3 regions of the Actinoallomurus liliacearum genome follow, and region 2 is predicted to be linked to each of the others. Evidence: riboswitches for the same ligand, from Rfam matches in the RefSeq annotation. Region 2 holds a riboswitch; each other region holds the start of a gene.
The links. Region 2 has a riboswitch for cyclic di-AMP ahead of ABD978_RS22855 (C40 family peptidase). Riboswitches for the same ligand answer to the same signal wherever they lie in the genome.
Positions count from the first base shown of each region.

Region 1 (5,107 bases), on a different contig from region 2:
TTCGCCGAGACGGTCGGCACCCGCGACGCGGTCGAGGCCGTCTACCCGGTGAACGTCGTGAACGTCACCCCCTCGCGTACCGTCGCCGGGCAGGAGCGCGACCTCGGGCCCCGGCTGTACGGCCGGAACCCGGACCTGTGCTGCCACCTGCGCAAGGTCGAGCCGCTGAACCGCGCCCTCGAGCCGTACCTAGCGTGGATCACGGGGATCCGGCGCGAGGAGACCTCGCACCGGCGCGGCGCGCGCGTGGTCGAGTGGAACGCCGCGCGCGGCAAGGTCAAGGTCAACCCCCTCGCCCGCTGGAGCCAGGCCGACCTGCACGGCTACATCGAGAAGCACGGCATCCTGGTGAACCCGCTGCAGTACGACGGGTACCCCTCCATCGGCTGCGAGCCCTGCACCAAGCGGGTCGCGCCGGGCGAGGACCCGCGCAGCGGACGCTGGGCCGGCACTGGAAAGACCGAATGCGGCATCAACCTGTGAGACCGGTGAGCGGCAGCCGGGCGGTGCCCCTGGTCGCGGTGGCCCACGGGAGCCGTGATCCACGTGCGGCGGCGACGGTCGAGGAACTTCTCGATCTTGTACGTCGTTCCTCGGGGGTGCGGGTCGTGACCTCGTATCTCGACCACGCTCCCCCCGCACCGGGGCAGGCGCTCGGTGGTCTCGTCGGAGAGGGGGCCGACGAGGCCGTCGTGCTCCCCCTCCTGCTCACGGCCGCCTATCACAGCAAGACCGACATCCCCGGCGCGCTGCGGGAGGCTCGGGCGGCCCACCCGCGGCTGGCGCTGCACTACGGCGCCACGCTCGGCCCCCACCCGCTGATGACGGGCGCCCTGGAACGGCGGCTCGCCGAGGTGGGCGTCCGGCCCGACCCGGAGACGGCCGTGGTGCTCGCCGCGGCCGGCTCCAGCGATCCGGCCGCGAACGCGACGATCGGCCGGATGGCGCGCGACTGGGGCGGCTGGCGCGCCGTCGTCCCCGCGTACGCCTCCGCGGCCCGCCCCACGCCCCCCGAGGCCGTACGCGCGCTGTACGCCGCGGGGGCGCGGCGTGTGGTGGTGGCGTCGTACTTCCTGGCCCCGGGCTTCTTCGCGGACAAGGTACGGGACGAGTCCCTGGCGGCGGGCGCCGTGGCCGTCTCACCGGCTCTGGGCGCCGCCCCGGAGCTGGCGGAGATCGCCGCGCAGCGCTATCGCGAGGCCCTCATCCGGGCCGACCTCGTCGCGGCCGCGGGCTGAGCGACCTTCCTCCGGCCGGCCGGACCCCCGCACCGGACCTCTCCTCCTGCCGCGGGAACACCGGGCCGGGCGTCTCCTCCTGCCGCGGGAACACCGGGCCGGGCGTCTCCTCCTGCCGCGGGAACACCGGGCCGGGCGTCTCCTCCTGCCGGCCGGAACGCCGTGTTGAGCGATCTTCTTCGACTGGCCGCGACGCCCTATGCCGTAAGGCTTTTCGGCCCGTCCGCAATTATGATCATTTCCAGGTTTCGTGATTCTTTTTCCTTATCCGGAAATTGATCACGGCAGGCCGCGACGCAATAACGATCACTTATTCCAATGGATCATGTGAGCCATGTCGCAAACCTGGGGTATTTGGTCCGTCGGTATTTGTCTGCTATGTTCGCCTAAGTCCGGCGGACGCCCCCCATGCGCCTCCCGGATGCCCGCCGGTGACGGCCGGCCCACCAGCGCGAACGGCGCGGCGCGAAGAAGCGTGTGAGGGCCTCCGTGAAGACCGGACGGTTCATATCCAATATCACGCCACTCCCGTGGAGAACCCCTTGATCCATATGGAGCGGGAGCGGCAACGTCGAGTCCGTGAAGATCACGGAGCCGGGGACCCACAAGAAGTCCCGGGGTGAATCGGTACACCTGTCGTGCCGTAGGGCGACTTCCACGCCCGAACCCGTCAGCTAACCCGGTAGGCGTCTGGAAGTAAGGAGCTTAGAACCTCGTCCGCGAGTCCTCCCTGATCTGAATATCCGGTCGTTCGTCCCTACCCCTGGGACCGTACGGCCAGACCCTGTCTCTTTGTTCGTGCCGTCCGCGCAAGCGGGCGACCCGCTGAATCCGCACATCGCGGAACCGGGGACCCACCAGAAGTCCCGGGGTGAATCGGCACATCTCTCGTGCCGTAGGGCAGCTTCCACGCCCGAACCCGTCAGCTAACCCGGTAAGCGGCATGGAAGCCGAAGGAGTACCCCCCGTGTCCCCTCGACACGCCAAACCCCTCTTTGCATCGAAGAAGAAGTGCCTCACCGGCCTCGTCGCCGGTGCCGTGACCGCCGGCGCCGCGGCGATGGCCGTCGCCACCGCGGCACCCGCCGTCTCCGCGCAGACCCCCACCGCGTCCCGTCCCGCCGCCCACCAGGCCGGTCAGGTACCCGCACCTCGTACGGGTAAGGCGGCGAAGCACGCCCGCCCGGTGAACGACAACCCGCACATCAAGGTGCACACCGTCGCCGAGCAGAAGGCGAAGAGGGTGCCCACCGCGGCGGACGTCGTGAAGCTCGCCGTGTCCCAGGTCGGCACGAGCGAGAACGCGACCGGCGGCAGCAAGTTCAACCAGTGGTTCATGACCACCCCGTACGCCAAGGCCGGTGCCGCGCGCGACGGCGGGTCGGTCAACGACTACGCCAACGCCTCCTGGTGCGACATGTTCGTCACCTGGGTCGGCGACCAGCTCGGCGTCAAGGGCATGGGCGGCGACGCGTTCACCCCCTCCCACGCCAAGTGGTTCATCTCGCAGGGCCGCTGGGGCACCACTCCCAGGCCCGGCGCGGTCGTCTTCTTCTCCTGGAACGGCAGCGGCGTCGACAACATCGATCACGTGGGCCTGGTCATCAAGGACAACGGCGACGGAACGATCCAGACCGTCGAGGGCAACACGGACGACGCCGTGAAGGTCCGGACGCGTAACACCTCCACCGTCGTGGGCTACGGCTACCCGGAGTACCCCCAGTAATTCACCCGTCGATGCGTGCCGTGCCGCCGTCGGCGACGCGGCACGCGCCGACCTCCCTTCCCGGGTCGCTCCCCGGATCTCTCCTCACCCCTCCCCCGGTACCCCCGTGCCCTCATCCCCCCATGCCCCCGAAAGGAAAGCGATGATCAGGTTCTCGACGAAGGCCATCGCCGGCATCGCCGCAGGCGTCGCTCTGGCCGGCGGCGGTGTGACCACCGCCCTCGCCTACGGCGGCACCTCGGAGGCGGCGGCGTCGCCGCAGGCGCAGAACGCCCCCGCGCAGGCCGAGAAGCGCGTCGACAGCGCCACCCAGGACCGGATGCTCGTGGCGGTCAAGAAGGACAAGGACCCCAAGAAGGAGAAGGACGCCAAGGCGGCGGCGCTGCCGGGCGGCGTCTCCACCGCCACGTCCTTCTGGGACCCGTCGACGGCGTCGGGCAAGCCGATGTCGTACCACACGATCGCCAGCCCGTACTGGCCGCTCGGCACGAAGGTGAAGATCACCTACAACGGCAAGAGCGAGATCGGGGTCGTCGAGGACTTCGGCCCGGCGGAGTGGGCGGTCGCCCAGCACAACCCGCCGGCGCTCATCGACCTGTCGGAGAAGATGATGCAGCACCTCACCGGCACCGCCTCGAACTCGATCACCATCAAGTTCCAGGTGCTCGAGCTGGGCAAGGGTGGCGTGTACCGCCACTCCGGCACCGGCTTCGACACGGCCACCGGCAAGGCGTAACCCGCTCCCCCTCGCCTGCCGGCCGGACGGCGCGGGATCCCCTCTCGGGATCCCGCGCCGTTGTTCTGTCTCCGGTGACGATGCTTGCCGGGAAGGAGTGAACTGAGGTTCAATCCTTGTGTGCCGTACCGCCGTACGCCCCGCGTCGAGGCCCGGCTCAGCGCGTCGCGGGAGCGCATCCGGGCCGCCGCGCTGGCCGTCGTGGCCGAGCGGGGCTACGCCGGATGTTCGATCGCCGCCGTCGCCCGGCGGGCGGGGGTGGCGACCGGCAGCGTCTACCGCCACTTCCCGTCGAAGTCCGAGTTGGTCGCCGAGGTGTTCCGGGTGGCCTCACAGCGCGAGGTGGACGCGTTCGCGCGCGCCGCGTCGCCGGCGCGACCGGCGGCCGAGAGCGTCGCGGCGGTGATCGAGACCTTCGCGGGCCGGGCCCTGCGCGCCCCCCGCATGGCGTACGCGCTCCTCGCCGAGCCGGTGGACCCCGCCGTCGACGCCGAACGGCTGGTCTTCCGCCGGGCGTACGCCGCCGTCCTGGCCGGGCTCATCGGCCGCGGCATCGCCGCCGGCGAACTCCCCGACCAGGACGTCGAGGTCAGCGCCGCCGCGCTCGTCGGCGCCATCGGCGAGGCCCTCGTCGGCCCGCTCGCGGTCGGCGCGACACGGTCTGCCGACCCGTATCCGCCCGCCGCCCCGGCCGTCCCGGCCCGTACGGACGCGGCGGCGCGCGACCGGGTCCGGGCCGACCTGATCTTCAATCTCACCTCCTTCGCCCAGCGCAGCATCGGAGCGGTCAGTGCCAACACATGAGGTCTTCAACCAGGTCCCGCCGCTGATCGGCCACGACGTGGCCGACGATCCGGCTCTTCTCGACGGGATCTTCCGGGAGGGCGGTGGCTGGGCGGCCGAGGCCGTCCACGAGCTGGGCCGGCTGGCCGGCACCGAGCAGGCCCGGGAATGGGGCCGGCTCGCCAACGAGCACCCGCCGGTGCTGCGGACCCACGACCGGTACGGCCGGCGCGTCGACGAGGTGGAGTTCCACCCGGCCTGGCATGAGCTGATGCGGGTCGCCGTCGGCCATGGGCTGCACGCCCGCGCCTGGACGGAACGCTCCGGGGCGCACGTCGCCCGCGCGGCCAAGTTCTACGTCTGGCGGGTCGACGCCGGTCACGGCTGCCCGATCTCGATGACCTACGCCGCCGTACCGGCGCTGCGCCACGCGCCCGAGCTGGCCCGGCAGTACGAACCGCTGCTGACGTCCGACACGTACGACTTCGGATTGCGGACCCCGGCGGACAAGCGCGGCATCCTCGCCGGCATGTCGATGACGGAGAAGCAGGGCGGGTCCGACGTCCGGGCGAACACGACGCGGGCGGTGCCGCAACCCGACGGCACGTACCTGCTGACCGGCCA
Region 1 is NZ_BAABHJ010000017.1:100,469-105,575, forward strand. It holds gene ABD978_RS24180 (phosphoadenylyl-sulfate reductase) at 1-483, shown strand, start outside; gene ABD978_RS24185 (sirohydrochlorin chelatase) at 465-1,238, shown strand; cyclic di-AMP (ydaO/yuaA leader) riboswitch at 1,798-1,942, shown strand; cyclic di-AMP (ydaO/yuaA leader) riboswitch at 2,052-2,193, shown strand; gene ABD978_RS24190 (CHAP domain-containing protein) at 2,206-2,964, shown strand; gene ABD978_RS24195 (RlpA-like double-psi beta-barrel domain-containing protein) at 3,107-3,700, shown strand; gene ABD978_RS24200 (TetR/AcrR family transcriptional regulator) at 3,821-4,504, shown strand; gene ABD978_RS24205 (isovaleryl-CoA dehydrogenase) at 4,491-5,107, shown strand, end outside.
Region 1: it holds a riboswitch for cyclic di-AMP, as region 2 does, so the genes downstream of both, ABD978_RS24190 (CHAP domain-containing protein) here and ABD978_RS22855 (C40 family peptidase) in region 2, are expected to answer to the same signal.

Region 2 (5,107 bases):
GGCCGATGAGCGGCTGGATCCGCGGTCGCACGTTGGCCACCCTGTGCGTCGCCGCCTCAGCGGCGCTGGCTCTGCCGGCCGGTACGGCCGAGGCGAAGCCCAAGGAGACGCTGAGTCAGGCGAAGGCCAAACTGGCCAAGCTGAACTCCCAGGTCGACCACCTGGACAACGACTACAACAAGGCCAAAGAGCAGTGGGCGGCGGCCGACAAGAAGCTGAAGGCGCTCAAGGCCTCGGTCAAGCAGCAGCGCCAGTCGTGGGCCGAGCTCCGCGTCCGCGTCGCGCAGATGGCCGCGTCCGCGTACAAGAACGGCTCGAACGGCGCCGACATCCCCGCCCTGGTCTCGGCCAAGGACCCGCAGACGGTGCTCGACCAGATGTCGGCCTTCGCGCAGCTGTCCAAGAACCGCTCCACCGAGCTCGCCCAGTTCCTCAACGCCGCCCAGTTGCTGCAGCGGCAGCAGGCGCAGGCCGAGCAGGGCACCACCGACCTGGTGCAGAAGAAGAACGCTCTCCTCGCCAAGAAGAAGACCATCGAGAAGTCGGTCGAGCAGCAGAAGGCCCTGGTCAAGAAGCTGGGCCCGGCGGCGGACTCCGGCGGCGGTGACAGCGGTCCCGTGGCGAGCAACTGCGGCGGTGGCTACCACGGCTCGGCGACCGGCAAGGCGCGGACCGTACTCGAGTGGGCCTACAGCAAGTGCGGTACGCCGTACCTCTACGGCGGCACCGGCCCGCGGTACGACTGCTCCGGCTTCACGATGAAGGCCTACGCGGCGGCGGGGAGGACCATTCCCCGCGTCGTCCCGGACCAGTACGACGCCACCACCAGGGTCACTCCCCAGTCCGCCCTGTCCCCCGGCGACCTGGTCTTCTTCGACAACCTCGGGCACGTCGGCATCTACGTGGGCGGCGGCAAGTTCATCCACTCGCCGCACACGGGCTCGTACGTCAAGATCGACAGCCTGAGCAACCCCTGGTACAGCTCGCATTACGTCGGCGCGGGCGCGCTCTAGGAACGGATCATCATGGCCAAGGAGCGTACGATCATGCCCAGGACCGGCCGCCGGTTCCTGACGACCGTCGGGTTCGTCGCCGTCGCGGGGCTCGCCCTGCCGGGGGTTCCCGCGCACGCGGACCCCGGCTCTTCGCTGAGCGCGGCGAAGAAGGAGCTCGCGCAGCTGAACGACAAGGTCGACCAGCTGAGCAACCAGTACAACCAGACCAAGGCGGACTGGAAGGCGGCCCAGAGCCGGGTCAACGCGCTGAGCAAGTCGGTGCAGGCCGAGCGCAAGACCTTCCAGCAGCTGCGGCTGCGGGTCGCGCAGCTCGCCGTCGACGCCTACAAGACCGGGGACAACGGCTCGATCCCCGAGCTGGTGAGCTCCAAGGACCCGGACGCCGTGCTCTCGCAGATGTCGGCGTTCAACCAGATCGCGCACAACCGGTCGGCGGAGTTCCAGCAGTACCTCGCCTCCGCGCAGCGGCTGGAGCGTGAGCAGGCGCTGCGCGTCCAGGCCGCCCAGCAGCTCACGGCCAAGAAGAACCAGCTCGAGACGCAGCGCAAGCAGGCCAACGCGGCCATCCAGCGGCAGCTCAAGCTGGTCCGCAAGCTCGGCGCCGGCATCGATCCGGGCAGTTCCAAGGAGAACTGCTCGGTCCTCGCCTCGGGCAAGGCGGAGACCGTGCTGAAGTTCGCCTGCGCCCAGCTCGGCAAGCCGTACGTCTTCGGCGGCTCGGGCCCGAGCACCTGGGACTGCTCCGGGATCACGATGGTCGCCTACCGCAAGGTCGGCATCAAGCTCAACCACTGGGTACCGGACCAGTGGGACGCCAGCCGCCGGATCTCCAAGGCCGACCTGCAGCCCGGTGACCTCGTCTTCTTCCATGACCTCGGGCACGTCGGGTTCTACCTGGGCAACGGCAAGTTCCTGCACGCCCCGCACACCGGCGACGTCGTGAAGATCTCCAACCTCAGCGACGCCTGGTACACCTCGACCTTCATGGGCGGCGGCCGGCTCATCTGAGACCGACCGACAACTGAACAACGGACGCCGACAGGCCGGGGGGACGGACTCCCGGCCGGCGCACCGAGGCGCGGACCGGATCCGGTCGGCCTGCCGGCGTCGACACCTTTCGAATCTTCCGCACCGACGGTGCGGATCGCGGCGCACGCCATGTGCCGCTCGGCCGGAGGGGGCCTCGGTCAGCGGGGTGCGGTTCGACACGCGCCGTGCGGACACGCCGCTTCCGGTCTGTCAGAGATGCAGAGACACGGTCATCACCGAAGTGGCCCGACCGGGCCGCGGGTGGCCGTGCACGCCTAATCCGTGGGCACACGGGGCCGGGGAACCGACCGCGCCGAAAGGCGCGGCTTTCACGGGGGTGAATCGGGGCGCCTGTTCTCCCGCAGGCATGCCGTAGGGCGGCTTCCAGCCCGAACCCGACAGCTAACCCGGTAGGCGTAGTGGAAGGAGAGACCTCTGTCTCGCAACCCCTCGACCGCTTCGTCCCTGCGCCTCCGCCTCGCCGGAGGCATGGTCGCCGCGGGTGCGGTCCTCGCACCCGTCGCCCTGACGGCCACCGCCGCGCACGCCGCGACCCCCCAGACGGCCGTCACCGTTGCCAAGGCGACGACGAAGCACAAGTCCTGGAGCCAGCGGCACAAGGTCGGTCTGGAGGCGGTCTCGATCGCCCGCAAGCAGATCGGCAAGTGGTACCGCTACGGGGGCGCCGGGCCCAAGACGTTCGACTGCTCCGGTCTGGTGCAGTACTCCTACCGCAAGGCCGGCGTCCGGCTGCCGCGCACCGCGGGCCAGCAGCACCGTCACATCAAGCGGCACATTCGCTGGAAGAACCTCGCGGCCGGTGACCTGGTGTACTTCAACGGCAACCAGCACACCGGGATCATCTCCAAGGTCGTCGGCCACAAGATCTACATGATCCACGCGTCGCACACCGGCACGCGGATCAAGCAGATCCGGATCGACAACAACAGCTACTACAAGCACGCGTTCTACGGCGCGGCCCGGCCGTACTGAGCCGGACCGTCCGCCGGGCCGGCACCGCGATGGCGCGCCATCCGGTGCCGAGTCCGCTGATCATCGCCGGGGTCGTCCGCACGGACGGCCCCGGCGTTCTCAGTTTCGCCCGCTACCATCACGCGCATGTCATCGGCGGGCACCTGGCAGGGACGGGTCGCCGCGCTGACCGGGGTGGCGATCGCGCTGCAACTGGTCACCGCGGTCGGCTACGCGGCCCTGCACCGCGAGACGGGGCACGCGGCCGCCTCGTTGCGGAGCGCGGCCACGGTGCCCGCGCCGAGCCCGGCGACGGTGACGACGCTGCTGCAACGCCGCTCCCGCGCCGTCCTCACTCATGACCGCACGGCCTTCCTCGCCACCGTCGACCCGTCGGCGCAGGCGTTCCGCGCCGGGCAGGAGACGCTGTTCGACAACCTGGCGAAGGTCCCCCTGGCGGCGTGGCGCGAGTCGCTCGCGGACACCCGCGCCGCGGCGGCCGCCGACGACGGCTGGACGGCGCGGCTGACGCTCACCTACCGGCTGCGCGGCTTCGACACGAAGGACGCCGCCTACACCCAGTACCTCACCTTCCAGCGGCACCAGGGCACCGGCTGGGTCGTGTCCGGCGACGGCTCCACGCACGGCCTGCGCGACGATCCGCAGATCTGGGACGGACCGGACCTGACCGTCATCCGTGGCAAACGCAGCCTGGTCCTCGGCGAGGGCGGCACGGGGGTCGGAGACGGCACCGGAGTCACCGAGGGCGCGGAGACGCGGACCGCCGAACTCCGCGACATCGCCCGGCGGCTGGACACCGGGGTCGGCCTGGTCTCGAAGGTCGTGGGCGACCGCTGGGCACGGCGCGTCGTGGCGCTCGCGCCCGCGACGGAGCAGCAGGCCGAGGAGCTCGTCGGGGACGTCCGGAACCTCGGCGACATCGCCGCGCTCGCGACCGTCAGCGGCGGCGCGGGCGAGGCCGACGGCGGCGTGGACCGCGTGGTCATCACCCCCACCGCCTTCGGCCGGCTGAACGGCCTCGGCCGGCACGTCGTCCTCACCCACGAACTCGTCCACGTCGCGATGGGCGGCGCCCGCGACGGCCACACGCCCATGTGGCTGGTCGAAGGGCTGGCCGACTACGTCGGCTACAAGGACGCCGGTGTCTCGACGCGGGCGGCGGCGCGCGAGCTGGCCGGTCTGATCTCCTCCGACGGCCTGCCGGCGGCGCCGCCGGGTCGGAGCGCCTTCACCGGGTCGGGCGAACGCCTGTCCGCCGCGTACGAGGAGGCGTGGCTGGCCTGCCGGATGATCGCGGAGCGCTACGGTGAGGGCAGGCTGGTCCGGGTGTACCGGACCGCCGAGGCCGTACCCGGCGACGCCGGCGACCCGCGCATCGAGGACCGCGCCCTGCGTGACGTGCTCGGCGTCGACGCGAGCCGGTTCGCCGCGCAGTGGCGGGCCTACCTGCGGAAGGAGCTCACTTGACGGAGGCCGGCGAGCAGGAGGGCGCCGGGTCGCCCGTGCGCACCGAGGCCGATCTCGGGTCCGCTCCCCGAGTGGAGCCGCGCGGGGCGCCCCGGCGCGCCGCGGCCGTCGCCGCCGCGGTGCTGGGCGCGCTGCTGGTCGTCGTCGTGGCGGCGGTGACCCCCTGGCATCCGCTGTCCGGCGGGCGGGCCGCCGCGGATCCGGCGCTCGACTTCACGCGGGAGCAGATCGCGCGCAACGAGAGGTTCAGCGCGGCCATGGACGGTCCGGCGTACGCCGGGCTCGCCGCCGGCCTGGTGGTGGTCCTCGTCCTCGGCCTGACGCCCTGGGGCGCCCGGCTGCTCGGCAGGGTCGTCAGGCGGCCGTCCCCGTCGGACACCAGGCCCGCGCCGTGGCGGTGGGGCCTGCGGCTGATCGCCGTCGCGCTGGTGCTGTCCGCGCTGACCCAGCTGGTCGCGCTGCCGTTCGGCGCGTGGTCGGAGTCGGTGCTGCGACGGTACGGCCTGTCGACCCAGGGCTGGGGATCGTGGTTCGGCGACCGGCTCACCGGGTTCGGGGTGAGCCTCGTCATCTGGATCGTCGCGCTGCTCGGCCTGCACCTG
Region 2 is NZ_BAABHJ010000016.1:36,370-41,476, forward strand. It holds gene ABD978_RS22845 (C40 family peptidase) at 6-1,013, shown strand; gene ABD978_RS22850 (C40 family peptidase) at 1,047-2,024, shown strand; cyclic di-AMP (ydaO/yuaA leader) riboswitch at 2,308-2,477, shown strand; gene ABD978_RS22855 (C40 family peptidase) at 2,535-3,038, shown strand; gene ABD978_RS22860 (gluzincin family metallopeptidase) at 3,165-4,505, shown strand; gene ABD978_RS22865 (M48 family metallopeptidase) at 4,502-5,107, shown strand, end outside.

Region 3 (5,107 bases), on a different contig from region 2:
GCCGGTGAGGTTGATCCAGCGGGAGCGGTCCAGGTCGGCGAGGTCGGCGATCATGCGCATCGACGGCACCCAGTCGACCTGGTACCCCTCCTGCGGATTCCAGCCGGTCGCGTCGACGAGCGAGTCGCCGCCGGACAGCTTCAGCGGTCCCCGGTTGAACAGCCACTCGATCGGCCCGATGCCGGAGGTGCCGAACGTCTGGTTGGTGATCGTGAGCGTGTGCAGGTCGCCCCAGCGCCACTTCTTCGGGTCGTCGCCGAGGCGGTCGCGCAGCTCGTGGTCGGCGTCCTTCACCGCGAGGCGGAGCATGTCGTCGCGGGTCTCCCTGGCCGGCGTGCGCACGTCGTCCCACCAGGGGTCGTCCGGTCGGTTCAGAAGGTTCCGCAGCACCTCGAACCAGCGGTCGCCGCCGTCGGGGCGGGCGCCGTCGGGCAGTTCGTCGTTGAACGTCCGCAGCAGGAGGTGGCGGTAGACGGCGTTGTAGAAGGCCGCCGGTGCCGAGCCGGCGGGCTGAGTGAAGTCCCAGCCGCGCAGCAGCGCCACGGCGGGCCCGGAGCCGACGCGCAGCAGGTGCGGCACCAGCGTCGGCGCGAAGCCGTTGCGGTCGTCCAGCTGGATCCGCCCCATCGTCGCCGCGTCCATCTTCGGCGCCCGCTGGACCAGCTCGGCGATGCGGGCCGCGCGGTAGCCGTACGCCCAGTCGTGGGTCAGCATCCTCGGGTAGCCGGGCCCGACGGCCGCGTTGTTGGCCGTGACGATGTAGCCCTGCGGCGGGTCGTACGTACGGGGCAGGTCGTCGAACGGGATGTAGCCCGTCCACTCCTCCTTGCCGGTCCAGCCCTGCGCGGGCCAGCGCCCGTCGCCGCTCGACCGGATCGGGATGCGGCCGGGCGCCTGGTAGCCGATGTGCCCGTCGACGTCGGCGTACAGGAGGTTCTGCGCGGGGACCTCGAAGAGCCGGGCCGCGTCGCGGAACCGCTGCCAGTCACCGGCGGTGTCCAGCGACACGATGGCGTCGGCGGTCCGGCCCGGGTCGAGCGCGGTCCACCGCAGCGCGACCGCCGTGCCGTTCCCGGCCGTGCGGACCGTGTCCATCACGTCGGACAGCAGCGGCCCGTGCCGTGTCGCCCGTACGGTGAGGGTGACGGGCTTGCCGCCGGCCACCTTGATCTGTTCGGTCCGGACGGCGAGGGGCTCCTGACGGCCCTTGTACTCGTACGTCGAGCCGGTGACCCGTTCCAGGAACAGGTCGGTGACGTCCGGGCCGAGGTTCGTGAACCCCCAGGCGATCCGGGCGTTGTGCCCGATGATCACACCCGGGACGCCGGAGAACGTGAACCCGGTGACGTCGAAGGGGCAGGCGGCCGACGCGGTGCGGCAGTGCAGTCCGGCCTGGTACCAGAGCGACGGCATCTGCGGCGCGAGGTGCGGGTCGTTGGCGAGCAGCGGCCTGCCGGTGTTCGTCCGCGCGCCCGACACGACCCAGGAGTTGGAGCCCAGGCCCGGGGCGCCGTTGCCGAGCATGGTCGGCATGGCGTGGATGGCGGCGGCGACGCGGGTCAGCGCCGGCGACAGCGCGCGGGCCCGCGGCGCCGGCCCCGGACGCCCGCCGGAGTCCCCGCCGCCGGGGACGATCACCGGGTTCCGGTCGTACGGATAGTCGGGGTACAGCTGGTCGACGCGGGCCGGGGACACCTTGGTCGCGGCGATCGCGCGGCCCAGCTCCTCGTCCATGTTGCTGCGCAGGTCCCAGGCCATCGCCTTCAGCCAGGACAGCGAGTCGACGGCGGTCCACGGCTCGGGGTGGTAGCCGCTGCGCTGCAGGCCCAGCACGGAGTACTCCAGGCTCTGCGTGGCGGTGTTCCGGTGCCGGGCCAGCCAGGCGTTCACGCCCTGGGCGTACGCGTCGAGGTAACGCCGGGTGTCGGGCCGCAGCAGCGGCAGCTCCTGCTCGGCGACCCGCCGCCAGCCGAGCGTACGGACGACCTTGTCGGTGTCGAGGGTGGTCTTGCCGAACAGTTCCGACAGCCGTCCGGCCGTGATGTGCCGCCGGAAGTCCATCTCCCAGAACCGGTCCTGCGCGTGCACGTAGCCCTGTGCCCGCATCAGGTCCTCGGCGTCGTCGGCGTAGATCTGCGGGACGCCCCACCGGTCCCGGAGCACGGTGACGTCCGCGCCCAGGCCGGGGACGGTGACGCGCCCGCCGACCTGCGGGTACGACCGCCGGACCGTCCACCACCCGTACAGGGTGAGCACGAGCGCGAGAGCCAGGAGCACGGCCAGGATGCGGACCGCCCAGCGGGCCGGACGCGGCAGTCGGGCAAGCGGCGCAAAACGGGCCATTGACCTTCCTCACGCCAGAACCGGGATGATCGCGTCAGTAAACCATCCGCGCATGCCAGCCGCCCACGCCCCGAACCAGCGGATTCGGCGCCCGGGCGGCGGGTGGACGGGTTCGCGGCTACTGGCCGTACTCGGGGTAGCCGTAGCCGACGACGGAGTCCTTGCTGCGGGTCCGGACCTTCACGGCGTCGTCGGTGTTGCCCTCGACGGTCTGGATCGTTCCATCGCCGTTGTCCTTGATGACCAGGCCGACGTGGTCGATGCTGTCGATGTCCTTGCCGCCGTTCCAGGAGAAGAACACGACCGCGCCCGGCTTCGGCGCACTGCCCCAGCGCCCCTGGTCGTGGAACCACTGGGCGTGCGCGGGGGTGAAGGCGTCGCCACCGAGGCCCTTGACCCCTGCCTGGGCGCCGACCCAGGTGACGAACATGTCGCACCAGGACGCGTCGGCGTAGTCGCTGATCGACCCGCCGTCGCGCGCGACTCCGAGCTTGGCGTACGACGAGGCCATGAACCACTGGTTGAACTTGCTGCCGCCGGCGGCGTCCTCGGTGGTGCCGACCTGGGACAGGGCGACCTTCAGCGCCTCGGCCGCGGTCGGCACCTGCCGCCGGCCCTTGTCCGAGCCCCGGGGATCGGCGTCCAGCCCTCTGCCGGAAACCTGTGTCACCTGATTTCCCTGGGTGGACGGCGCGCCCGCCGGCGCGCGACCGGCCTGCGCGGGGAGCGAAGACGCCTCGGCCGGGCCGGCGGCGAAGATGAACGCGGCCAGACCGGCCGACGCGATGCCCGACAGGGCGGCGGTGATGCGTGCTCCGGATCGTTCGAGTCGAGGGGCAGCGGACACGGGGGTACTCCTTGCTTCCATGCCGCTTACCGGGTTAGCTGACGGGTTCGGGCGTGGAAGCTGCCCTACGGCACGAGGGGAGTGCCGATTCACCCCAGTAATACATTTGGGTCCCCGGTTCCACAGTGGTGTGGATTCAGCGGATCGCCCGAATTCGGGCGGCTTATACAAGAGACTGCCGGGCGGTCGCCATCGCGATGGCGGTGGATGGGATCAGGGGATGGGCGCGGGCAAGGTTCTACTCCTTACTTCCAGACGCCTACCGGGTTAGCTGACGGGTTCGAGCGTGGAAGTCGCCCTACGGCACGGGGGATGTGCCGATTCACCCCGATGATGCGGTGGGTCCCCGGCTCCGTGAGGTCACGGACTCGGCGTTGCCGCTCTCGCGTACGCACTCCGCGGAGCGCTCGGCGGTAGCAGCGCGATTTGGATATGAACCGGCCGGGTCGGGCCCCGCTCGGGCAGGCGTCTTGTGAACGCCCTATCGCCTGGGTCGGCAGGCCGGCCGTGGCCGACGGATATGCGGGCGACGCGTGGGGAGCGCCGCGAGAGTTATTGGAACATAGCAGGGACAAAACACTCACTCAAAGATGAGTTTACGTGATGTGGGTCACTTGCCGCACGCAATGCCAGAGGTCGAGACTGCTAGCTGTATACGCAAGTGATTGCTGTGACCATTGTTAATGATGTGACTGTTGTTACTCGTTTTCGAAGGGACCATCGCCTCTGGCCCGCACCGGTGTCCCGGTGAATCGTGGAAGCGAGGGGGAAAGAGCCATGGCCTTCATTCACCGATTCGACGATGACCGCCCGCGCGAGGAAGAGGTCGAGATACAGGCCGGACCGGTCCGGCTGGCCGGCACCCTGGTCGTCCCCGAACCACCGCTCGGGTTCGTCATGTTCGCCCACGGCAGTGGCAGCAGCCGCCGGAGCCCGCGCAACCGCTTCGTGGCCACCGCGTTGAACCAGGTGGGGCTCGGGACGCTGCTGTTCGACCTGCTCACCGCGGCAGAGGAGGCCGACCGCGCCAACGTGTTCGACATCGGGCTGCTGGCCCGGCGCCTCATCGACACCACCGCCTGGCTGTGCGCCCGCCCCGAGGCGAGCGGGCGGCGCGTCGGCTACTTCGGCGCCAGCACCGGAGCGGCCGCCGCGCTGTGGGCCGCCGCCCAACCCCGGGCGGACGTCGCCGCGGTCGTCTCCCGTGGCGGCCGACCCGACCTCGCCGCACCCCGCCTCCGGCAGGTGACCGCGCCCACGTTGCTGATCGTCGGAGGCCGGGACGAGGTCGTCATCGAGCTGAACCGCCAGGCCCAGGCCCTTATGCGCTGCGAGAGCCGGCTCGAGATCGTTCCGGGCGCCACCCATCTGTTCGAGGAGCCCGGTGCCCTCGAGACGGTCGCGGAGTTGGCACGGGAGTGGTTCCTCGACCACCTCGCGCCGATCGGGCAACGCCCGCGAGGGGCCTGAACCGCGTCGCGGCGGAGGCTCGGGCGCGGATGGGCGTCACCAGCCCCAGCGGGCGCCCATCCGCTGAGAGATCCTGCAGATTCTGTGCCTCTTCCGGCAGAAGGCCACTTGGGTATTGGTCCGTCCGCTCACGTTGGTGTTCGACACCTGCTGCAGGCCGCGATTGACGGTGGGGCTGAGCACGGTCGTGTAGTTCTTGTTGAACTTCCCGTTCCCGACGTGCATGGCGACGCGCACCCATTTGCCATGGCCGTCGCCTCGGGGCAGGGCGCCCATCCGCTCGACCCGCCCGATCGCCGCCTGGCTCGCGCGCGCCTGCGCCGGCGCGAGCACCCCGGAAACGCCGCAAAGGAGGACGGCGAGTGCGAGGATGCGCCCGTTGCGGGGCGGCCGGGCAATGGACCTCTCATTACGGCGACGAACCATTCGTGGCACACCTGGCTTCTT
Region 3 is NZ_BAABHJ010000005.1:210,674-215,780, reverse strand. It holds gene ABD978_RS08695 (penicillin acylase family protein) at 1-2,343, opposite strand, end outside; gene ABD978_RS08690 (CHAP domain-containing protein) at 2,462-3,190, opposite strand; cyclic di-AMP (ydaO/yuaA leader) riboswitch at 3,199-3,342, opposite strand; cyclic di-AMP (ydaO/yuaA leader) riboswitch at 3,432-3,574, opposite strand; gene ABD978_RS08685 (dienelactone hydrolase family protein) at 3,968-4,660, shown strand; gene ABD978_RS08680 (hypothetical protein) at 4,697-5,086, opposite strand.
Region 3: it holds a riboswitch for cyclic di-AMP, as region 2 does, so the genes downstream of both, ABD978_RS08690 (CHAP domain-containing protein) here and ABD978_RS22855 (C40 family peptidase) in region 2, are expected to answer to the same signal.